3 regions of the Arthrobacter sp. 001422645 genome follow, and region 2 is predicted to be linked to each of the others. Evidence: riboswitches for the same ligand, from Rfam matches in the RefSeq annotation. Region 2 holds a riboswitch; each other region holds the start of a gene.
The links. A riboswitch is a leader RNA that binds a small molecule or an ion and turns the genes downstream of it on or off. The one in region 2 is predicted to bind cyclic di-AMP.
Positions count from the first base shown of each region.

Region 1: it holds a riboswitch for cyclic di-AMP, as region 2 does, so the genes downstream of both, AC6EUH_RS12290 (NlpC/P60 family protein) here and AC6EUH_RS16680 (NlpC/P60 family protein) in region 2, are expected to answer to the same signal.
Region 3: it holds a riboswitch for cyclic di-AMP, as region 2 does, so the genes downstream of both, AC6EUH_RS09470 (aggregation-promoting factor C-terminal-like domain-containing protein) here and AC6EUH_RS16680 (NlpC/P60 family protein) in region 2, are expected to answer to the same signal.

Region 1 is NZ_JCBANT010000011.1:23,633-28,941, reverse strand. It holds gene AC6EUH_RS12305 (molybdopterin molybdotransferase MoeA) at 1-1,402, opposite strand, end outside; gene AC6EUH_RS12300 (DUF6457 domain-containing protein) at 1,399-2,379, opposite strand; gene AC6EUH_RS12295 (HNH endonuclease) at 2,459-2,959, opposite strand; gene AC6EUH_RS12290 (NlpC/P60 family protein) at 3,181-3,957, opposite strand; cyclic di-AMP (ydaO/yuaA leader) riboswitch at 4,267-4,436, opposite strand; gene AC6EUH_RS12285 (M23 family metallopeptidase) at 4,574-5,309, opposite strand, start outside.
Region 2 is NZ_JCBANT010000019.1:53,212-58,520, reverse strand. It holds gene AC6EUH_RS16700 (hypothetical protein) at 1-393, opposite strand, end outside; gene AC6EUH_RS16695 (hypothetical protein) at 856-1,005, opposite strand; gene AC6EUH_RS16690 (AfsR/SARP family transcriptional regulator) at 1,096-1,536, shown strand; gene AC6EUH_RS16685 (hypothetical protein) at 1,546-1,815, opposite strand; cyclic di-AMP (ydaO/yuaA leader) riboswitch at 2,006-2,193, shown strand; gene AC6EUH_RS16680 (NlpC/P60 family protein) at 2,202-2,939, shown strand; gene AC6EUH_RS16675 (dihydrofolate reductase family protein) at 3,003-3,590, opposite strand; gene AC6EUH_RS16670 (serine hydrolase) at 3,867-4,889, shown strand; gene AC6EUH_RS16665 (DUF1918 domain-containing protein) at 4,962-5,153, shown strand; gene AC6EUH_RS16660 (DUF5129 domain-containing protein) at 5,159-5,309, opposite strand, start outside.
Region 3 is NZ_JCBANT010000007.1:89,025-94,333, reverse strand. It holds gene AC6EUH_RS09480 (response regulator transcription factor) at 1-9, shown strand, start outside; gene AC6EUH_RS09475 (sensor histidine kinase) at 13-1,602, shown strand; cyclic di-AMP (ydaO/yuaA leader) riboswitch at 1,746-1,904, shown strand; gene AC6EUH_RS09470 (aggregation-promoting factor C-terminal-like domain-containing protein) at 1,906-2,679, shown strand; gene AC6EUH_RS09465 (VOC family protein) at 2,698-3,075, opposite strand; gene upp (uracil phosphoribosyltransferase) at 3,168-3,803, opposite strand; gene AC6EUH_RS09455 (phosphatase PAP2 family protein) at 3,816-4,658, opposite strand; gene AC6EUH_RS09450 (nucleoside deaminase) at 4,744-5,247, shown strand; gene AC6EUH_RS09445 (DNA glycosylase AlkZ-like family protein) at 5,295-5,309, opposite strand, start outside.

The DNA of each region.
Region 1 (5,309 bases), on a different contig from region 2:
GAAGGGCCGAACCCCAGGGAAGAGCGAAGGCAGGGACCGGCTCCCCCAGCTGCACACCGTGCGGCGGGACCACCAGCACACCGTCGGCGGCGGCCAGCCCGCGCATCATTCCCGGGCCGGTGTGCTGCGCGGGAGATGCCATGCCGTAGACCAGCCGGAAAGGCATCAGGCGCGTTCTGCCGGGGTCAGGGTCGATTGTGGAGCCGCAGGGCACGTCGGTGACGGGCGGCATCGTCCGGTGTCCCAGTGCCGCCAGGAGCGGGGCACCGAGGGTTGACAGTGCCATCATGGCCGCTAGCGGGTTGCCCGGCAGTCCGATAATGAACCTGCCATCGGGGAGTTCGGCCAGCACGGCGGGGTGGCCGGGACGCATGGCGATCCCGTCGACCAGCAGACGTCCGCCAAGTTCCGTCACGGAACGCCGCAGGTGGTCGGTTCCGGACCGGCCGGTGCCGCCCGTGGTGATCACGACGTCGGCGGGCAACAGTTCTGCGGCCGCGCTCCCGGAAGCCTGGCCGTCGCCACTTTCGCCGAACGCCCCGGCCGGGTCCGCATCCTCGAGCGCCGTGAGCCACTCGGCGTAGCTGTCTCCGATTTTCGTTTCGCCGGTGCAGATCCCGCCGAGCATGTCCACCACGCCGGCGAGCTGGGGACCGAACGTGTCGCGCACCTCGCCCGGCTGCGGGACCCCTGCTGTGACCACCTCGGAGCCGGTGAACACCAGCCGGACCAGCGCTTTGCCGAGGACCGGCAGCGTGTCGTGGCCGGCGAGGGCCGCGAGGGCCAGGTGGGCGGGGTTGAGCAAGGTCCCGCGTTTGATCAGGACCTCGCCGGCGGCCGCTTCCTCTGCGGCTTTTCGAATATGTTCGCCGTTTCGCGGCTCTCCGGGTTTGGCGCCGCCGCCGAGTTGCAGGATCGGGAGCCCGTCCTCGTCGGCGGCGATTTCGCCGCTTTCACTCCGCAGCACGGCCTTGGCCCCGGGCGGGATCAGACCGCCCGTGACGATCGGGCTCGCCTGGTGGGGGGCCAGCCGCTGGCCCGGTTCGGCGAGGATCCAGGGTCCGCTGCCGTTGACGGCCCAGCCGTCCATGGCTGACGAGGCGTAGTGCGGCATATCCACAATCGCTTCCACGTCGGCCGCGAGTTGCCGCCCCAGGGCACCCCGCAGGGCAACGGGTGCAGCAGGAATGGGAGTCGCGCAGTTGAAGGCGAGCTGCCGGGCTTCCTGCCAGGTGTGCGCGACGTGCCGGTGCGGCGGCTCGGGTTCCCCGTCCGGGGCGGCGTCGGCGGACCGGTCCTCGGGACCCTCCGGAAGTGCTCCGGCACGGCCGGCCGAGGCGGCGCCGAACGCATGCTCGTCCCCGGCGGCAGCTGCACTGCCGGGAGGGGGTGCAGGTGTCATGCGCCGGAGGCTTCGTTGGCTGCGTAATCCTTGGCGAGTTTGCGGGCTACGCCCATTGCGGCCTGCATCGAGACGGCATCCGTGGCCTGGCCGGACCCTGACGCCAGGCCTGCCGCGAAGCCGGCAATGAACGTCGTCAAAGGAGCTGCCGGGCGCACCACGGAGTGAGCGGCCACTCCGGCGAGGGCCAACACCTCGTTCACGTCCACCTCGACGTCTTCCAGCTCCAGGGCCTGGAGCAGGGCACGGCACCAGTCTTCCAGTGTTTCGTCCTGGCTCTTCACCGTTGCCTCCAAAGTCGAATTCAGCTGGGGAGCCCCGGGCCGGATGCCCGAATCATGGCTGACGCGGTCATGACCGCCGGGCGGGACCGTCACCCCCAAGGCGGAGGCATCGTCCCAGGTGTCCACATCATCCGTGGACCCCCCGGGGACGCTGACTTCGCGCACCTCCAGCCTAGCAAGAAGGGTGAACGCCGAGGCGTTTTCAAGGGTGCCGCCCTGCTCGGCGTCAGCAATGCTCCTTTGTAGCGCGGCTGTGCCATATAAGCCCACGAGTGGCTGCCGGCGCCCATCGGCGGACACAGCCATCAGCCCCTCAGCGGGCGGGACTCCCCCGGCCGCGTCCAGCAGGGCCCGGACGGCGGCGCCCGCCCGGGGCATGTCGCAGGCGAGGACAAGCGTGTAGGGGGGTGCAGGCCGGGGACGGGGTTCCCCGCGCCGGTGCCAATCCAGGGCGGCCATTCCTGCCGCGATGGCTGCGGCCGGTCCGGCGAAGGGCGGGTCTTCCCGGCAACTCAGTACGCCTGCCGGCAGCGTTCCCGGATCGGGGCCGACGACGGCGACAGCCGCCGCGCCGCTCGCGGCCTGCAGCGCGCGTTCAAGGAGGGTGGCCCCGTCGTGCACCAGTCCTGCTTTGGGCACTCCTCCCAGCCGGGAGGACCGGCCCCCGGAAAGAATGACAGCATCGAATTCCACCGGCCCAGCCTAGCGCGGTCCCGCACGGAACGTCCGGCGCTTTGGAGTCCGGCGCTGCAGAGTCCGGCCCGGAGACGGTTCAGGCAGCAGATTCCGGCAGCAGGAAGGGGTCCCAGGCCGGCGTTGGCTTCTCCAGCTCCTTGATCTGCCAGGTTGTGCCCTTGGGCGGCGCGGGGCTGAAGCTGAGCTTCCACCCCATTTCGCCCGGCGTATGGTCGCCCTTGGCATTGTTGCACCGCAGGCAGGCAGCGACGAGGTTTTCCCAGGAATCCGCACCGCCCCGGGATTTGGGCTGAACATGATCGATGGTGTGCGCCGCCTTGCCGCAGTAAGCGCAGCGGTGCCCGTCACGGCGGAGCACTCCACGGCGGCTGACCGCGGTGATCGTGTTGTAGCGGGGCCTGATGTAGCGATTCAGGAGAATCACCGAGGGCCGGCCAAGGACATCCTGCGGACCGACGACAGGATCGTCGCCTTCCGCCACGACGCTGGCTTTTCCAGTCAGCACAAGTACGAGCGCCCGGCGGAAGGTGACAACCGCCAGCGGTTCATATCCAGCATTCAGAACGAGAGTGCGCATCCGCATACCTCTTCACGGCCGCACCCGCCAGGGGCACGAGGGCCGGCTGCCCTCTGCATGGTCGGGCTATGGATCGACAAAACAAGAGTAAACACGAAGGTGCCGTTTCACCGAATCTTTTTTTGCGGCCGCGGCACGTGTCGGCAGGAGTTCACGTGGCGGCAACGCAAAGGACCCCTGCCGGGGGCAGGGGTCCTTGGTGTTGCTGAGTTCTGGTGTCTCTAGCCGCCGACGCGGATGAAGACGGGGCCGGAGCCGACGTTCACGCTCTGGAGGGACGTGGTTCCGCCGTTCCAGCCGCCGTGAACGGCCATGCCGTTGCCGACGTAAACAGCGATGTGAGCCATGCCCGTGCCACCGTTCTGGTAGTACGCAAGGTCGCCCGGCTGTGCTTCGGCGGCGCTGACGGTGCGGCCGAGGGACAGGTACCCTGCCGGCCAGCCGTGGTAGTTGATGCCTGCAGCGGCCAGCGCGTTCGTGGCGAGTGCGGTGCAGTCCTGGGCCACGCCGATCTGCGCGTAGGCAGCAGCGGCGATCGTGGAGCCCATGCCGCTGGCAGCAGCCGGCGCTTTGGTGCTGGCCACAGCGGCGGTGGCGGTGGCGCCGTTGGCGGTGGCGGCTGCGCCGACCTCGGTGCCGGCGGCCTCGGGGGTTTCCTGGACCTTCACGATGGGCTTCGGGGCCTCGACGACGGGGGCCGGGGTGGTGGTGACGGCCGGCTTCTCGTAGGAGATAGCGATGGTCGAAGCAGCGGAGATGGTGGCGGGGGCGGCCGACTGTACTTCGAGCGTGGAAGCGGAGGTGGATTCGCGCTGAACGTTGGCCTCAGCAGCGTTGGCTGCGATACCGCTGGTCAGGACGAGGCCGGAAGCTGCAGCGATAACTGCGGCCTGGCGGCCCATGCCGCCGGCGTTGTCGCCGACAGCCTTGGCAATAACGGCCAGCGAGTTGGTCTTGGTGACCTCGGCGCGGTGCCGTGCGATTGCACGAGTAGTCATTAAGTTCTCTCTTTCGTGATCCTGGGTCCGCGCTTTTCAGGCGCGGGCTGAGGACGCTCCGGCATCTTGGGGGTACGCCGGATCGCCCCGAAATGGGTTACTTAGCGAAGGGTGTACTGCGAAGACGCGCCAAAAGCGGGAACTGCGTGCAGGTGCATGGCCTGCGGGCCGGACTCAGCAGAGATTGAGACGGCGGTGTGAGATCCGTTCCGGGCGCCGGCAAGGGCAGCCCGGGAGTCGGATTTCAGCGGGCTCGAAAGAGCCGCGGAAGCGCGGTGACGCGCAGCATTGTGGCGTGAAGACACGAAAGTAGCCTCTCCCAATGCCTACGAGGTGAGCTGTCGGATTCGGATGGGAGTCACCCGGCCGCGCTGCTTCCTGGGAAGCTTTGCGACTTAACCCCTAGGTCTTCTTGCGAAGACCAAAATTGGTTCCCCCGCCCCTGCCAGACGATGTAATGCGAACGGACCTTGAGCGGTGGCAGAGCTAGGCAATCCACTCAAGAGCGCCAACTTCGGAAAAGTTGGCGTAGGTCAAACGGTACAGCAGTTGGGGCTCAATGTCACATTCAGATCACGGCGTGTCACAAGAATGCGAGAGCGTCCGATCAGCTTTATCAGAGCCAGCCGGTGGGGTCAACGACTTCGCCGTTGACCATGACTTCGAAGTGGAGGTGGCAGCCCGTGGAAGCGCCGGTGGTGCCGCTCATCGCGACGACATCGCCGCGGGAGACCTGCTGGCCGACGGTCACGCTGGCTGAAGACAAGTGGTTGTACGTGGTCTCCAGGCCGTTGCCATGGTCGATCACCACGCGGTTACCGCCGCCGTAGGGGTGCCAGCCATTGAAGGTCACGGTACCGCTTGCCGCCGCAAGGACGCTGGTGCCGCACTGGGCGGAGTAGTCCTGTCCGCGGTGGAATTCGCCGGAGCCGCCGGTGATGGGGCTGACGCGGTATCCGAAAGGCGATGCGGTCTTCAGCTGTGCCAGCGGCGCACCCAGGCTGCCCGCGGAGGCTGCCCGGCTGATCGAACCAACGGACTGGGCGCTCAGCAGCTGCTTGAGCTTTCCGTCCGGGTCACCCTTGGTGGTGACGGCGGTCCGGTTGAAGTCGATTTTGGCCTCGGACGCCGTGACGTCCGGCTGGACCGCGGCCGAGACGGATCCGGACGAGTTTCCGGCGTCCGTGGCCATAACGGGACCCGTGGCGGGGACGGTGACGGTGAGGACCAGGCCCGTGGCGGCCAGGGCAATGCCCGCCTTTTGCCCCACGCCACTGGCGGCGGCAAAGTCTGTCACCTGGCGGAACGGACTGCGGCGGCCTCTGCGTTCGTCACGGTGCGCGTCACGCGGG
Region 2 (5,309 bases):
AACATCCGCTGCCACGAGCCGTTCGGCGAATCCGTCCATTGCTCGTTCGGCCTCCGCGGCAATCGGCTCCACCCAGTCCTCCAGCGAGGCCCGGGTGTCCGCCTCCGCCGGAAGTGAAGACCAGTTCCGCTGATCCGCCAACTGGTGGGCCGCTGCTTCGTTGATGAGCCGGTCCAGGGCGTCCACAAAGTCTTCGTCTTCGAGTTCGGTGTAGAACGCCGCCGCCTCATCGACCTCCGGGGCAAAGGCCTCCGTCATGAATCGGGCCGGGAAGGGCGTGCTCAAGACCGCCTCGGGGGCTTCCGCCCGGGCAAAGGCCGGGGCCGGGGGAGGTTCGGCCAATGACAGGCCAGAGAACAGGGTCTCGCCGGTGAAACCGGACTGTGCGTCCATGACACCCTCCTTACAGGATAATGTTTTCAGCGTCTGTCACAGCTGTGTTTTTCACCGTCAATCTTCTGTCTCCATTCCCGTCGTCGGCTCATCTTCCAGCTCAGCAATAAGTGCTTCGAGCAACATAACGAGTTCAACGGTCCCGAAAACCACCCATTCCCGCTGGCTGCCGTTCGCGGTCCGTACCCGAATCATCACCCCTTGTGGGTTCCGCCAGACGCGCAGTAATATCACGGAACAATCAGCACTCATGACGGAAATGATCCGCCCGGGTTCCTTATTAGCCGTCAACGTTGCGTAGCAATGTCGACGATCGCCGCGTATGCCGCGGCCGGTCTCTGAATACTTTCTGCGTTATATGTCACGTGGGGTTTTGTCATGACGTCTGCAACAAGCCCATCTTCCGTCGCAGATTCGACATCGGAGGTTCACCCGGCCCTGTTCCTCTTGAACGGCTTTTCCCTATTCCTCGCCCATAGTCAGCTTCATCTGCCCATTCACGCCCAGCGGGTTTTGGCTTTTCTCGCAATTGCCCGGCAGGACGACGTGAAATGTTCCAGACAGGCCGTCATTGGGAAATTGTGGGAGGATTCCACCGTGGATCACGGCCACGGGAGCCTCCGAACAGCACTGTGGAGAATCCGGGCGGTGCACGGGTCCTTGATCTCAGCAGGCCGGAATGAACTTGCCCTGGGCCGTGACGTGACTACTGATCTCCAGCAGTGCCGGGCACAGGCAGCCCGGCTGCTGGCACCCGGCGGGGAATTGTCGGTGGAAGATACCAACAGCTCCCCGCTGACCGGCGATCTGCTGCCGGCGTGGGATGAAGACTGGCTCCTGATTGAGCGGGAACGGCTTCGTCAGGTCCAGCTGCATGCATTGGAGGCGCTGGCTGTCCGGCTGCGAAATCTGGGGCGGTATCCGGAAGCGATCGATGCGGCTCTCCGGGCCAAGGCCATTGAACCGCTCCGTGAATCCGTGCACGCCGTTCTCATCGACATCTGCCTTGATGAAGGAAACGTGGCGGCTGCCCACGGGTACCTGCGGCAGTACAGTTCCGTCCTGTGGACCGAGCTGGGCTTGCGCCCCTCGCCGCGGCTGCTGGAGCGGGTCCGTGACGCGTCCAGGCTTCCGCGCCTGTGAGGGCTTCTGTCAGGTTCCCGGCCGGCGTTCCACCACTGCGTAGGCCTTCTCGTCGAAGAACTCCCAATCCGTGACCACCATAAAACCGAGGGCGTCCACCCGGTCGTTCAGGACGTGCACGTCGAAGCCGCCGTCGCGCGGCTCGGCGTCCCACGTGGACACGTGGACTTCCCCGTCCTCCAGTACCAGCAGTTCCGTATTGACGTTGAAGTCCTCCTGCGGCTGACCACTGAGCTGGCAGATGGCGACACAGTGCCTGGTGACGTCGGGGCTGTTCATTTCGGGGCCTCCGCTGTGGGGAACGGTGATGCCATCATCCTATTCCTGAAGCAGCCTCCGACGTGGGGAAAGACCGGGGACAAGCGTGCCCGCAACCCCGCCCGCCGTTACCTCAATGTGACATGCCGTGATCATTCCGTTACCGTTGTTAGGTGCCTGTTGTTTCCGAGACGGGCTCTCCCCAGCCGATTGCCTAACTCTGCCGCGGCCCGGGGATAACTAGAAGCAACGTCCGGCAGAGACGGGGAAACCACATTTGACCCGCTGTTCTCCAGGGGTCTTGGGGTGAAGCCGCACGGCCCGTCATGATCGGGCCCGAGTGCGGCCGGGTGCCTCCCATCCGAATCCGACAGCTCACCTCGCAGGCATTGGGAGAGGCTCCTTTAATGACTTTTAGCAATACCCGTGCGCCCAAGCACGCCGATCTTCGCAGCAAACGCCGTACCGCCGGAACCTTCGGCCGCCAGGCAGCAGTCCTCGTCGCCGCATCCGGAATGGTGCTCAGCGGCGCCATGGCCGCCAATGCAGCCGATGCTCCGGCGGAGCGCGACTCCTCCCCGGCGTCGTCCGTTGACGTCAAGGGCAAAGTCGTAGCACCGGTCATGGCGGACTCCGCCGTCAAGATCACCTTTGAGCGCCCCGCCGTTGAGACGGCGCCGGCCCCCGTGGTCGAGGCACCCAAGCCCGCGGCCGCTCCGAAGGCGCCGGTGGCACCCGCCCCGGCTCCCGCTCCCGCTCCGGCCGCCAAGGCGACGGTCAAGGTCCAGTCGGCACCGGCCCCCGCCGCTGCCGCCCCGGCAGCCGGCGGAGTCAACGCCACCCTGCTGTCCATGGCTTACGGCCAGATCGGTATCACGCAGGACTGCACCGCCATGGTGGAGAAGGCCCTGAACGCAGCCGGCATTCCGGTGGGAGACATCGGACCCACAGCCTTCCTGAAATACGGCAAGGTTGTCTCCACCCCGCAGCCCGGCGACATCATCGTCCAGTCCGGCCACGTTGCCATCTACGCCGGCAACGGCCAGGCCATCAGCGGCGGCATGAACGGCGTCAACGCCACCATGGCGCACCCGCTGTCCTGGCTGACCGCCACCGGTCCCGTGACGTTCGTCCGCGCCGGCTAACAGCAGCACCACAACGAGCAGCACGGAGAAAGCCGGTCGATCGGTTGCCTTGGGGGCAACGGATCACCGGCTTTCTGCGCGCCCGTTGTCCGGCTCCGGTGCGTACCGCAGCAGCACCACGCCATTGCCGAAGGTGCGGCTCCCCAGCAGCCGCAGCGGCGTCATGGCTTCTGTCGTCTGGAACAGCGGCTTGCCTTGTCCGATCACTACCGGGTGGACATAGATCCGGTACTCGTCGATCAAGCCGAGCCGCCGGAAGGCCGCCGAGAGGTTGGCGCCGCCAAGCGCGAGGTCACCGCCGTGCTGCCCCTTCAGTTTCACAACGTCCTCGACGACGACGTCGCGCACCACCTCGGTATTCCATCCGGCCTCCGCGAGGGTCCTGGAGTAGACGATCTTGGGCATGTCCCGCCAGATCCGGGCGAACTCGATCTCGGGGGCCGTGCTCATGGGGTCCTGGTCCGCCGTCGGCCAATACCCGGCCATTAGCTCATAGGTGACGCGGCCGTCCAGGAAGGCCCCCATGTTCCGGAGCTCTTCATTGAAGTGGCTGTGCAGTTCGTCATCGACCCGATGCCAGCTCAGATCCCGGTCCGGACCCTCGATGAATCCGTCCAGGGATACCTGCATCATCAAAATGACCTTGCGCATGGCGGCTCCTATACTGGGCTGAGGGGCTGCGATCCAGCGTACGCCGCTACGGGCGGCCCTGACAGGGCCGGGAAAGCCCGACGCCGGGAGGCACCATGTCCGCTGGACCGGCGCTTCTGCGGACCGGACTCTTGCGCTCCGGCCGGGGCGGGGGCACAATGCAGGAAATTTGAAGCCGCGCCGCGGTACGTTACGAAGAAGGACGAGTATGCCTGTGAACCCGCGTGTGGCGTCAGCCGAGGTTGCGCTCCCGCCGACGTGCAGGGGTTGAGTCCGATGGATTCTTCTGAACCTAGCCGGCACTCCAGCAGCGGCCGACATGCACCGGAGCCGGCCCAGGGGACCCACGGGATCCGGCGTTTTGGCGGGATCCGCCCGCAGTTCCTGATCGTGCTGGTGACCGTCCTCGGCCTGATCCTGGCCGCGGGTGTGTATGCCACCATTCAGGCCAGCTCCCCAGTCGATGCCGGCGCTCCGCCGGCATCGTCCGTTTCCGCCTCTGCGCGTGCCGCGGGAGCGGCGTCGGCAGTATCGCCGTCAGCCACCGCTCCGACGCTGACTCCGACGCCCACCCCGACGCCCACCCCGACGCCCACCGTCGTACCTCCCAGCATCGGACCTGCTCTGGACGCGCAAATCACTGCGGTCATCAAGGCCAACAGCGCCTACGGGCTCGGTGTGGCCCTCATCGATATGGCCGATGGAAAGGTGCACACGTACGGGGCGACGGACAAGTTTGTGGCTGCCAGTACCGGGAAGATCCTCGCCGCAGCGGCCTACTACCATATGGTGGAAACCGGCCAGGCGTCGCTGGCGGCCCCGATGGGGGCGTCCACCGCGGGCCAACAGATCCGGCAGATGGTCCAGCAAAGCGATAACGACTCCTGGGCATTGATTCTCGCTGCCATCGGCCACCAGGGACTGACAGACTATGCCGCGTCACTGGGAATCCCGTATGACCGGACCGTGAACGCGCTGACTCCGGCAGAGATGGCGAGGACCCTGTCAGAGCTGTACAGCGGCCGGTTGCTTAATGCCGGACACACGGCTCAGTTGCTGTCCTACATGCAGAACACCAACTACGAAGTGCTGATCCCGGCCGCCGTGCCGCCCGGGGTCGCCGTCTTCCACAAGTACGGTCTGCTGTTCGGCAATCTCCACGACGCCAGCATTCTGGTCAAGGGGAAACGGGCGTTCGTGTTTGTGGTCTACACGCTGGGCCAGGACATGTCGGACATGGCTGCACGGACCCGCGTCATCCATCAACTCACCGGCACAGTTACCGCCGGACTCTTTTAGCTGTGCTCGTTTAACTGAGCTCCGTTCCGCAACAGGACACACAATCGTAGGTTGGAAAGGGAGGTGAATGCCATGAAAGCATCACAGGGAGACCGCATCATCATCCGTGGCACCACGGTCGAGTCATCGGACCGGCACGGGGAAATACTGGAGGTCAAGGGGGCTGACGGAGCCCCGCCGTATCACGTCCGGTTCGACGACGGCCACGAGACCATCCTGTTCCCCGGCGGCGACTTCGTCGTCGAACACGGCAAGGCCGACTGACGCTACTAGAAACCGGATGAGCTGCCGGAGCCGGAGAAGCTGCCGCCGCTGCCGCCGTATCCTGTGGTGCTGCCGCCTCCGCCCCGGGCACTGCTGACACTGTGGACACCGGTGGTAAATCCCGAGTTGAAGGTAGGCACGGAGAAAAAGTAGTAC
Region 3 (5,309 bases), on a different contig from region 2:
GCGGACTGATCCGTGCCTGAACGCTCCGGCACTGTCCGCCCCACCGGGCTCAACTGGCGTGATCCGTCCACGTGGCACCTGCGCACCCGGCTTGTCCTCGTCGCCATGGCCCTGCTCGTGGCGATCTGCGGAGCGATTGGCATCGTCAGCTACGCCTCGATGGACTTCTTCCTGACCAGGCAGCTCGACAACCAGCTGGCGCAGGCATCCGCCCGTGCCCGCGATTTTGGCCGCGCAGGCGGCCGCGCGGACCCCCTTGAAGCACGTATCGGCACCCTGAACGCCAGGATCGATGACGACTCGGTCCGCAGCGCCGGGTTCCTCGCGGAGGACGGCACCCGCGAGTCGCTCACCGACGACGACGACGAGGTCCTCCTTGAGCTCACCCCGCGGAGCGCGCCGGAGGACCACATGCTGTCCTCCGGCGCGTACCGGCTGGTCGCCGCGGAGGCTCCCGACGGCGACGTGATCGTGACCGGGCTGCCGCTGTCAGAAAAGCAAAACACGCTGGCCTCCCTCGTCTGGACCACGGTGATCGTGTCCGCCGGCGGCCTCGTGGTGATCGGCCTGGCCGGGACGGCGCTGATCCGCCGGACTATGAAGCCGCTCGATCAGCTATCCGAGGTTGCCACGCAAGTCTCGCGCCTCCCGCTCGACGCCGGTGAAGTGGGACTGGCCGTCCGGGTGCCGGCCTCAGCCGCCCATCCGGGAACCGAGGTGGGCAGCGTCGGTCACGCCCTGAATCTGATGCTGGACAACGTCTCGAACGCGCTGGAAGCCCGGCAGGAGACTGAGATGAAGGTCCGCCAGTTCGTGGCGGATGCATCCCACGAGTTGCGCACACCGCTGACCGCCATCCGCGGGTATACCGAGCTGATGCGGATGACCGAACATTTCACGCCCGACGGCGAAAAGTCCCTGGCCCGCGTGCAGAGCCAGTCCGAGCGGATGACCACCCTGGTGGAGGACCTGCTCCTCCTCGCCCGGCTGGATGAGGGCCAGCCGCTCAAAATCAGCGACGTAGACCTCACCCAGCTGGCCGTCGAGACGGTCAGCGACGAGAAAGTGATGGCCCCGGACCGGGTCTGGCAGTTGGAGCTTCCCGAAGAGCCTGTGGTGGTCCGCGGGGACGCGACCCAGCTCCACCAGGTGCTGGCTAATCTCCTCTCCAACGCCCGTAAGCACACGGGCCCGGGCACGACCGTGGCGACCGGGGTGCAGCGCGCGCCCGACGGAAGTGCCGTGGTGACAGTGACGGACAACGGCCCCGGGATCGCCCCCGAATTCGTGGGCCGCGTCTTTGGGCGTTTCACCCGGGCGGACGCCGCCCGCAAGAATCCGGCGGCCGTCACGACGCCGTCACGCACCCGGCAGCCCGTGCCGCACCTGCCGCTCCGCCCGCCGCGGCTGGCGGCCACTTCCTCCGCTGCGGCCGCGACTGCGACCACCGCTTCCGCCGCGTCCGCTGAGGGAACCAGCGGGCTGGGACTGTCGATTGTGCAGTCGATTATTAACGCCCACGGCGGGACTGTGGGCGTGACATCCGTCCCGGGCCGGACGGAGTTCACGGTGCGGCTCCCCGCGCCTACGGCGCAGGCCTGAGCAAGCCACGCAGCGCAAGCCGCCTCACCGCCGTCGTGATTTCCGTTACCCAAATGTGACTTCTCGGCGCAGGTCCTGTACGGTTTTTAGGGTGCGGCCATCACTGGAGCCGCATATCCGGATGCACGCCAAACTCTGCCGCCTCCCGGATACCGCTGGACGAGGCAGAGGCGGGGGACCCAGAGTTCCCGGGCATTTTCTGCATCATGCACCCTTGGGGTGAAGCCGACACGTGAGATTCCGTGCGGCCGGATGTCCTCATCCGAACCCGACAGCTAACTCCGCAGGCGTTGAGAGGCACTCATGACTGACTTCAAGGCACAAACGCGCCGTGACGGCGATGCAAGGAACACCCGCTCCGAGCCGTCGCGTCACCGCGCCGAACCGGCCAAGCCCGCTTCGGCCCTGTCCCGGTTTGCCCGAAACTTCGGCGTCACCGGCCGCCGGACGGCCGTTGTTGCCGCCGCCTGCGCGGTGCTGGTCGGGGTCGGCGCCGCCGGCCAGGCCGCCGAGACATCCGCCCGCCACGCCACCGCGAGCAGCTCCACGAAGGCACCCACCACGGCAAATCCCCTGACGCCGCTCGATTTTGAACGCGTCCGGGCCGATAACCAGGTGCCCACAACCGGCGCTGTGGCGGCCAAGTCCCCCGCGGCAAAGCCCGCCAAGGCCGCGGCACCCGCTCCGAAGGCCGCGCCGAAGCCTGCGCCAAAGCCTGTGAAGAAGCCCGCACCGAAGCCTGTGAAGAAGCCTGCCCCTGTGGCCGTCAATGATCCGGCCGGCGCGCAGGCCTACGCGGCCAGCAAGCTGGGCTCCTATGGCTGGGCCCCCAGCCAGATGCAGTGCCTGCAGAAGCTCTGGACCAAGGAATCGGACTGGAAGACAACTGCAACCAACCCGACCAGCGGAGCCTACGGTGTGGTCCAGTCCCTGCCGGCCGAAAAGATGGCCAGCGCGGGCGCTGATTACCGGACCAACTACCGGACCCAGATCAATTGGGGCCTGACGTACGTCAAGGACCGCTACGGCTCCCCGTGCGAGGCCCTGAACTTCCACTACGCCCACAACTGGTACTAAACACCCGCCCCAGCCGGCTTAGCCGTTCGGGCGGTGGGGAATGTACTGCACAGCCCATTTGTTGCCGTCGGGATCGGCGAAGTAGACAAAGTGACCCCAGTCCTGGACGTCAACGTCGCTGACATCCACGCCGTTGTCCTTGAGCTGCCGGTGGGCGGCCTGAATGTCGCTGACTACCAGCTGCAGGCTTGGGGCAGTGCCGGGCGGGGCATCGGAGAGGCCTTCACCAATCGCGATCGAACACGCGGAGCCCGGCGGGGTCAGCTGGACGAAACGGATGCCGTCCATGGGACGCTCGTCAAAGTCGGGGTTGAAGCCCACCTTGTTGACGTAGAAGTCCTTGGCGCGGTCCACATCGGACACAGGGACAAACACAAGTTCGAGTTTCCAGTCCATGGGGCACAGGCTAGTCCCGGACGGCGGTTTCCGGTAGGGCAACCCCGGGCCCGCGACACCCGCCGCGGGCCGGTTCCACGACCAGAAGCTGGTTACCCGGCCACTCCGTAGAGGCGGTCGCCGGCGTCGCCCAGGCCCGGGACGATGTAGGACTTCTCGTTGAGTTTCTCGTCGATCGAGGCGAGCACAATCGTCACGTTGGCGTCCGCGAGTTCTTCTTCCAGCTTCGCCAGGCCCTCCGGGGCGGCGAGCAGGCAGATGCAGGTGACGTCCGAGGCGCCGCGCTTAAAGAGGAACTTGATGGCCTCGCGCAGTGTGCCGCCGGTGGCGAGCATGGGGTCCAGGACGAAGATCTGACGGTCGGTGAGATCCTCGGGGAGACGCTCGGCATACGTAATGATGTCCAGGGTCTCTTCGTCGCGGGCCATGCCCAGGAAGCCGACCTCGGCGGTGGGGACCAGCTTGGTCATGCCCTCGAGCATGCCGAGCCCGGCCCGCAAAATGGGGACCACCAGCGGGGTGGGTTTGGTGAACGCGGTGCCAATGGTGGTGCTGACCGGCGTCTCGATGGTGACCGGTTCGGTGCGGACTTCGCGGGTGGCCTCGTACGCCAGGAGCGTGACGAGCTCCTCGGTGAGCTGGCGGAAGACCGGGGACGGAGTGTTCTTGTCCCGCAGAACGGTGAGCTTATGGGCGACCAGCGGGTGGTCCACAACGAAAGTGCGCATGGGTCAAAACTATCACCCGGCGGCTGGAGGCCCGCCCGTGGGACCGCGGGCGCCGACGTCGTCCTTGCGCCCCGGAGCGCTGCTGCCGGCGGCGCCGTCGCGCAGGTGGACCTCGTTGTCAAAAGTCGGTGCGGGTCCGGCCTGTTCCCGGTGCCGCAGGACGTGGAAGAGCCGGTGGGCCAGGATCACTATCCCGACCCAGGCCAGTCCCAGCACCCATCCAATGATCACATCGGTCATCCAGTGGTGGCCCAGATAGACCCGGCTCATGCCCATCGCGAAGATGAACACCGCCCCCGCCGCTATGAGGCTGACCCGGGCCAAGGTGCGCTTGATCTGCAGGCAGGCGAGGTACACCACCAGCCCGATCACCACGGTCGTGTTGAGCGTGTGGCCGCTCGGGAAGGATGGCGAGGTTTCGTAGGGGGGCACGGCGTCGGCGTGGTCCGGGCGGGTCCGGCCGATCAGTTTCTTGCCCACGGCAGTCGCTGTCACGGAGACGGCGGCAGCACCGCCGATGAGGATCAGCGGCCGCCAGGTCCGGCCGGCCCAGATGAGCCACGCCGTGAGGATACTGGCCAGGATGGGCATCCCGATCCCGCCGCCGATGTTGGTGAACCCCGTGACAAACGCATCAAGGCCGGGGCTGCGCAGCTGCTCCATCATCCCCAGGGTGGGCTTGTCCAGGTTCGCCAGGCCGGCGTCGTCCACGACGTTGTCATAGACCTCGGCGCTCACCAGCGCCAGGGCCAGCACCACTGCGCCGCCGATGAGCATCGTGATCCACAGCGCCGCGTAGGGCACCACCCATTTGCCCCAACGCTGCGTCAACCAGCTCTCTGTCCCGGTGTTCACGGTTACTCCCGAATGTCGTTGCCGGTATGGTTGCCGGGCAGCCGTGCTGCACAGCTTGCTTAGTGTTCGAAACTATCATTGAGCCATGACTTCCCCCGAGCCGCGGCATGCCGAATGGATGGGCTTGGCCCTCGCCGAGGCGCGTGCCGCGCTGGCGACGGCCGACGTGCCGATCGGCGCCGTCGTCATTGGTCCCGACGGCGCCGTGCTCGGCGCCGGGCGCAACGAGCGGGAAGCGCTCGGGGATCCGACGGCGCACGCTGAGATGGTGGCCATCCGCGCCGCTGCGGCGCGGCTGCGCGAACTCAGTGCCCAGGGCGGCAGCGCAGGTGACGGTTGGCGCCTGGAGGACTGCACCCTGGTGGTGACGCTGGAACCCTGCGCCATGTGTGCCGGGGCCGTGGTGCTGGCCCGGATTCCGCGGGTGGTGTTTGGCGCGTGGGACGAGAAGGCCGGGGCCGCGGGCTCCGTGTTCGATGTCCTCCGCGAGCGCCGGCTCAACCACTGGGTGGAAGTGTATGGCGGGATCCGGGAGCAGGAGTGCGCGACGCTCCTGCGGGATTTCTTTGCCGGGCATCGCGGCACCTGAACCCTGAACCCCTGCCATCGCGTCTTGCCGGCGGTGTTCCCGCCGAGCTATCTGCCGGTGGC